Regions from separate parts of the Mesorhizobium sp. WSM4850 genome, predicted to be linked through region 2. Evidence: predicted binding sites of a transcription regulator. Region 2 holds the regulator's gene; the other holds the start of a gene.

Region 1 (3,484 bases), on a different contig from region 2:
GACCAGATTGCTGCCGAGTTCCGGCACCGCCAGCTACCGCATGCGCGACGGCCAGTTTCGCGAGCTTTACCGCATGAGCGAGGCCGAGCGCCGCTTCCTGATGCGCACCGACTGGGGTTTTGTCCACCAGAACCCCGCCGACGGGCTGCGCATGACGGTGTCGGCCGGCGCCAATGTCGGCGAGCGGCTGATGGCGGTCGGCGACCGCCACTATGGGAAAATCCGCGCTACCGCCGTCGACTGGCTGTCGCGCGTAGAGATCGACGAGGACCGTATCGACGACGAACCGCGCGCCTTTTCCGGCGGCATGCGCCAGCGCCTGCAGATCGCCCGCAACCTCGTCACCGGGCCGCGGCTGGTGTTCATGGACGAGCCGACCGGCGGCCTCGACGTCTCGGTGCAGGCGCGCCTGCTCGACCTGTTGCGCGGCCTGGTCACCGATCTCGGTCTCGCGGCGATCGTCGTCACCCACGACCTTGCGGTGGCGCGTCTGCTGTCGCAACGCATGATGGTGATGAAGGACGGCCGCGTCGTCGAAAGCGGCCTCACCGACCGCGTGCTTGACGATCCCCGCGCGCCCTACACCCAGCTTCTCGTTTCTTCCATTCTGCAGGTGTGATAATGGCTACCCCGCTCGTCGTCTCCGATGTCGCCAAGAGCTTCACCATGCATCTGCGTGACGGCATCAAACTGCCGGTCGTCGCCGGCGTGTCGTTCTCGATCAGGAGCGGCGAATGCGCCGTGCTCGGCGGCCCCTCCGGCGCCGGCAAGAGTTCGATCCTGAAGATGCTCTACGGCAACTACGCTGTCGATGCAGGCCAGATTATTGTCCAGCACGGGGACGGGCTCATCGATCTGGCGACGGCCAGTCCGCGCACGGTTCTTGCCGTGCGCCGCCTCACGATCGGCTATGTCAGCCAGTTCCTGCGCACAGTGCCGCGCGTCTCGGCGCTGGATGTCGTCGCCGAACCGCTGGTCGAACGCGGCGAGGACCGTGAGGTTGCGCGCAGCAAGGCGCGCGCCTTGCTGGCGCAGCTCAACCTGCCGGAAAAGCTCTGGATGCTGCCGCCGGCGACCTTTTCCGGCGGCGAACAACAGCGCGTCAACATCGCGCGCGGCTTCATCACCGAGCACCCGATCCTGCTGCTCGACGAGCCGACAGCCTCGCTCGACGCCAGCAACCGTGACGTGGTGATTGCGCTGATCGCGGCCAAAAAGGCGGCCGGCGTCGCCCTGCTTGGCATCTTCCACGATCACGACGTGCGCGAGGCAGTGGCCGACCGCGTCATCGACGTGACCGCTTTTGCCGCCGGGAAAATCGCCGCATGACCAGAAAACTGTCGGAAACGCCGCTGGTCCACGAAACGGCGGAAGTCGACAACTCGATGCTCGGCCGCTGGACCGAGATCGCCGAACGCTGCCGGCTTTCGGAAAGTACGCTCGGTGACTATTCCTACATGATGCGGGACTGCAGCGCCTGGTGCGCGACGATCGGCAAATTCGCCAACATCGCCGCCAGTGTGCGCATCAACGCCACCAACCATCCGACCTGGCGGCCGACGCTGCACCACTTCACCTATCGCGCCTCTGACTATTGGGACGACGCCGAGCACGAGAGCGAATTCTTTGCGCAGCGCCGCGCCAAACGGGCCACCATCGGCCACGACACCTGGCTTGGCCACGGCTCGACCATCCTGCCCGGCGTCAGCGTCGGCGATGGTGCGACGGTCGGCGCCGGCGCCGTGGTGTCGAAGGACGTCGCGCCCTACACCATCGTCGGCGGCGTGCCGGCCAAACCGATCCGCGAACGCTTCGACCGCCGCACGGCGGAACGCTATCAGGCACTTGCCTGGTGGGATTGGGACCACGCCCGCCTGCGCGCCGCACTCGACGATTTTCGCGCGCTTTCGGCGGAAGCATTTCTGGAAAAATACGGCAGTTGGTGAATGGTCAATAGTGAATGGCGGCAGGGAAGCCGTTCTTATCACCATTCACCATTCACCATTCACTTGATCGAACTGCGGCCGCTGGCTCGCCCTTTCCAGCCTGTGGACGGTAACAAAACTGACATCAATCCGACACCGCGGTTTCACGCGGCTGCGCTAGCCAAGGTTAACAGACCTTCGAAACGCGACTGGACTGGAACTTGCCTATGTCAGCAGCCTCAGCCACGCTCGAAATCCGCGGCGTCACCCGTCGGTTTGGCAGGAACACCGCCGTCAGCAATGTCGACATCTCGATCCCTCACGGCCAGATGGTCGGCATCATCGGCCGCTCGGGCGCCGGCAAGTCGACGCTTTTGCGCATGATTAACCGCCTCATCGATCCCAGCCAGGGCTCGATTTTCTTTGACGGCGCCGAAGTCTCCAGCCTGCGCGGCTCGCTGCTCAGGCGCTGGCAGCGCGACTGCGCCATGATCTTTCAGCAATTCAACCTGGTGCCGCGCCTTGACGTGCTGACCAACGTGCTGCTCGGCCGGCTCAATCACCGTTCGACCGTTGTCAATCTGCTCGGTGTCTTCTCCCGCGAGGAACGGGCCGAGGCGATCGCCGCGCTCGAACGTCTCGACATCGCCCGCACGGCGCTGCAGCCGGCCGGCACCTTGTCCGGCGGCCAGCAGCAGCGCGTTGCGATTGCCCGTGCCATGATGCAGCAGCCGAAAGTCATCCTCGCCGACGAGCCGATCGCCTCGCTCGACCCGCTCAACGCCAAGGTGGTGATGGATTCGCTGCAGGACATCAATCTGCGCGAGGGCCTCACCGTGGTCACCAATCTGCACACGCTGGATACCGCGCGCACCTATTGCGACCGCATCATCGGCATGGCCGCCGGCAAGGTGGTGTTCGACGGACCGCCCGAAGAGCTCAACCGCGAGGCCGTGCGCATGGTCTACGGCGCCGACAGCAATGGCGGCGAAATCTCCGAGGCGATCACCTCGACCAGTGTCGCCATCAAGCAAAAGATCGCCGCATCCGCCGGACCGCTAGAGCCGGCATTTCCCGGCTACTAGCTCCAACGATCCCGGCAAGTGGATACCGGTATACGAGTATACGAAAGCAGACGGGGAATGAGCGCCTGGACCACCAGTCCGCATCAAGGCCGGGCATAAAAAGGCGCCGTCAATATTCGAACGCTTCCGGCGCGACGCCGGAACCAACAGGAGAGACGCGAAATGTTTAGAAAAATACTTTTCGGTGCCGTTTCCATCCTCGCCATGGCGATGGGCGCGGTCCAGGCACAGGACCTGAAGGAATTCCGCGTCGGCATTCTGGGCGGCGAGAACGAAGCCGACCGCCTGCGCAACTACCAGTGCTTCGCCGACCACATCAAGCAAGTCCTCGGCGTGGAAAAAGTTTCGCTGTTCCCGGCCGCTGACTACGACGGCGTCATCCAGGGCCTGCTCGGCGGCACGCTCGACTTTGCCGAGCTCGGCGCTTCCGCTTACGCCAAGGTTTATCTCGAAAACAAGGACGCGGTTCAACCG
Region 2 (3,484 bases):
CCCCCTCCGCTTCTGCCAGTATTTGTCGGACATTACCGACGGCTTCCGATTCATGAGCGGCCGCGGCGATGAGGAGGAAACAAAAAATGTCGGTGGGAATCCGTCATGACGATCTGCGCCGGCGCAACCGGGCGATGGTGATTTCGGCCGTGCGCCGGGCAGGCCAGCCGTCGCGGACCGAGATCGCCGCGACCACCGGCCTCAGCCATTCGACCATATCGGCGATCTCTGCCGACCTGATCCAGGAAGGCATCCTGGCCGAGAGCAAGGCGAGCGAGACGGTTTCGCTGAAACGCGGCCGGCCGCAGGTCGGCCTCAGCCTCAATCCGCAAGCCGCTGCGGTGTTGGCCGTCGTGTTGTCGCTGAATTTCCTGTCGGTCGCCGTCATCGATTATGCCGGACAAGTGGTCGCCGAGGAACAGCGCCGGCTGGACACGCTGACCATGTCGCGTGACGCGCTGATCGGCGAATGTGTCGCCATCGTCCGGCGCCGGCTCGAAGATCCCGACCTCGATGTCCAAAGTGTCGCCCGCATCGCGCTGGCGATCCAGGGCATCACCGATTCCCACGCGCGCGCCATGTTGTGGTCGCCGATCACGCCGCAGACGAACATCGCCTTCGCCGACATTCTGGAACGCGAGTTCGGCATCCCGGCCATCATGGAGAACGACTGCAACATGATGGCCGTGGCGCTGCGCTGGCGCCACCCGGATCGCTACCGCGACGATTTCATCGCCATCCTGCTCTCGCACGGCATCGGTATGGGGCTGGTGCTGAAGGGCGAGCTGTTCACCGGCACCCACTCCTCAGGCGGCGAATTCGGCCACATGATCCATCGGCCGGGCGGCGCGCTTTGCCGCTGCGGGCGGCGCGGCTGCGTCGAGGCTTATGCCGGCAACTACGCCATCTGGCGCAATGCAAGGCAATTGAGCGACAACGCCGAGCCGGTCGCCGATGTCAGCGACGCCGAGATGCGGGCCTTGGCGGCCCGGGCGCGCGAGATGGACGGACCGGAGCGCGAAGCCTACCGCAAGGCCGGCGAGGCGCTCGGCTTCGGGCTCGGCAGCCTGTTTGCGCTGATCGATCCGGCGCCGGTGGCCATGGTCGGCGCCAGCGCTGCCGCCTTCGACCTGATCGAGCCGGCCCTGCGCGAGGCCATCGCCCAGACCGCCGGCGGCCAGCATTCGGGTTCGATTTCCTTCGACACCGAGCCGAACGAGTTGCCGCTGATCCGCGAAGGCTGTGCCATGCGGGCGCTAAGCTTCGTCGACCAGGAGATTTTCGCGCCGAGCATCCAGGCACGAGCCGGCTCGGTCGGAAAGAACGTGGCTTGAAGGATTCCCGGGTCGCGACTTGGGGTGTGTTGAGATTCAGGTCAGGCCGAGTCGAGAATGGTGGGTTCCGAGAACCGGAGCGGAGCGTACTTTTGGGTACGTGAGCCCGCGCATGACCCCGAAATCGAGATCGATTTCGGAAAGGTCGTGCGCAAAATCAAAGTTCTACAGCGTCCTTTGCGTGCCCAACAGGGCGCGCGGCGCTGTAGGTAAGCGCGGTATCAGCCGTTCGCAGGCCGGCATCACCTGAATATCAGCACATCCCTAGCTAGTCTTCCCTGATCGCATAGCCGGCGCCGCGGATGGTTCGGATGACATCGGGCATGCGACCATTGTTGACCGCCTTGCGCAACCGGCCGACATGGACGTCCACCGTGCGCTCGTCGATGTAGATCGTCTCGCCCCAGACATTGTCGAGCAACTGACTGCGCGAGAAGACCCGGCCCGGGTGGCGCATCATGAATTCGAGCAGCCGGAATTCGGTCGGCCCGAGCCGGATCTCGCTCTTCTTGCGATAGACCCGGTGCGATTCACGATCGAGCATGATGTCGCCGACCTTGAGCACGCTGGACAGCACTTCCGGCTTGGCGCGGCGCAGCAGCGCCTTGACCCTGGCCATGAATTCCGGTGTCGAGAACGGCTTGACCAGATAGTCGTCGGCTCCGGTCGAAAGGCCGCGCACCCGGTCGCTCTCCTCGCCGCGCGCGGTCAGCATGATGATCGGCAGCCGCTCGGTTTCGGGGCGCACCCGAAGCCGCCGGCAAAGCTCGATGCCGGAAACCGCCGGCACCATCCAGTCGAGCACCAAAAGATCGGGCACGTTTTCCTGCAGCCGGATTTCGGCCTCGTCGCCGCGCGTCACCACCTCGACCTGATAGCCTTCGGATTCCAGATTATAACGGAGGAGGACGCCCAGCGGCTCTTCATCCTCCACCACCATGATGCGCGGCGCGATCATCGGCCGGTCACTCCTGTCATGTCGCCGGCGCCGACATCGTCGTTTCGTCGAGCTTCGGGCGATCCGCCGGCAATTGCTGCCCGGTCACGACAAAGTAGGCGTTTTCGGCGATGTTGGTGACGTGATCGCCGATACGCTCGAGATTCTTGGCGCAGAACAGAAGGTGCGTGCAGGCGGTGATGTTGCGCGGATCCTCCATCATGTAGGTCAGGAGCTCGCGAAAAACCGCCGTGTATTTCACGTCGATCTTCTGGTCGTCGGCGCGCAGTTCCTTCAACGCGCCGGCATCGCGCGACACATAGTGCTCGACCACGCCGCGCAGCTGCACAAGAACGAGATCCGCCATCGCATCGATACCGTGCGACAGATTCCGCGGCGTCGCGCTCTGCCCGACTGCGCTGACCCGCTTGGCTATGTTCTTGGCCAGATCGCCGATGCGCTCGAGATCGCCAGCCATGCGGATTGCGCCAACCACGGCGCGCAGATCCTGCGCCATCGGCTGCCGCTTGGCGATCAGCGTGATGGCGCTGTCATCGAGTTCGCGCTGCCGCGCATCCATGATGGCGTCGTCCGAGACGACGCGCTGCGCCATCGCATTGTCCGACGCAAGCAGCGCGCGGATCGAGGCCGCTACCATTGCGGCGGCGAGCTCGTCCATGTCGCGGATCAGCCGGTCGATGTGCTCCAGTTCCTCGTCGAAAGATGCGACGGTGTGTTCACCCATGGTGCTGTCCTCGTGTTCGAAATTCGCCGGACCGCTCAGCCGAACCGGCCGGTGATGTAGTCCTGGGTGCGCTTGTCGTCGGGGTTGGTGAACATCTTGTCGGTCGCGCCCTCCTCGACCAGATAGCCGAGATGGAACATCGCCGTGCGTTGCGACACGCGCGCCGCCTGCTGCATCGAATGGGTGACGATGACGATCGTATAGTTCTGGCGCAGTTCGTCGATCAGTTCCTCGACGCGGGCGGTGGCGATCGGATCGAGCGCCGAACAGGGCTCGTCCATCAGGATCACTTCCGGCGACACGGCGATGGCGCGCGCGATGCACAGGCGCTGCTGCTGTCCGCCGGACAGGCCAGTACCCGACTCGAGTAGGCGATCCTTGACCTCGTTGAACAGGCCGGCCTTCTTCAGGCTCGATTCGACGATGCCGTCCAACTCGGCCTTGGTCCTGGCCAGGCCGTGAATGCGC

Evidence for each region. The regulator PhoB, encoded in region 2, activates phosphate uptake and scavenging genes when phosphate is short. The targets are predictions, from matches to a motif close to TGTCATNNANCTGTCAT.
Region 1: the regulator PhoB is predicted to act here: its motif matches at 2,066-2,082, upstream of phnC (phosphonate ABC transporter ATP-binding protein).

Annotation. Positions count from the first base shown of each region.
Region 1 covers NZ_JBVVPV010000024.1:16,923-20,406, reverse strand. Annotated here, with positions in the region: gene phnK (phosphonate C-P lyase system protein PhnK) at 1-619, shown strand, start outside; gene phnL (phosphonate C-P lyase system protein PhnL) at 622-1,329, shown strand; gene AC0L2Z_RS21340 (DapH/DapD/GlmU-related protein) at 1,326-1,946, shown strand; gene phnC (phosphonate ABC transporter ATP-binding protein) at 2,153-3,010, shown strand; gene phnD (phosphonate ABC transporter substrate-binding protein) at 3,173-3,484, shown strand, end outside.
Region 2 covers NZ_JBVVPV010000014.1:69,467-72,950, forward strand. Annotated here, with positions in the region: gene AC0L2Z_RS15945 (ROK family protein) at 87-1,334, shown strand; gene phoB (phosphate regulon transcriptional regulator PhoB) at 1,603-2,292, opposite strand; gene phoU (phosphate signaling complex protein PhoU) at 2,309-3,016, opposite strand; gene pstB (phosphate ABC transporter ATP-binding protein PstB) at 3,052-3,484, opposite strand, start outside.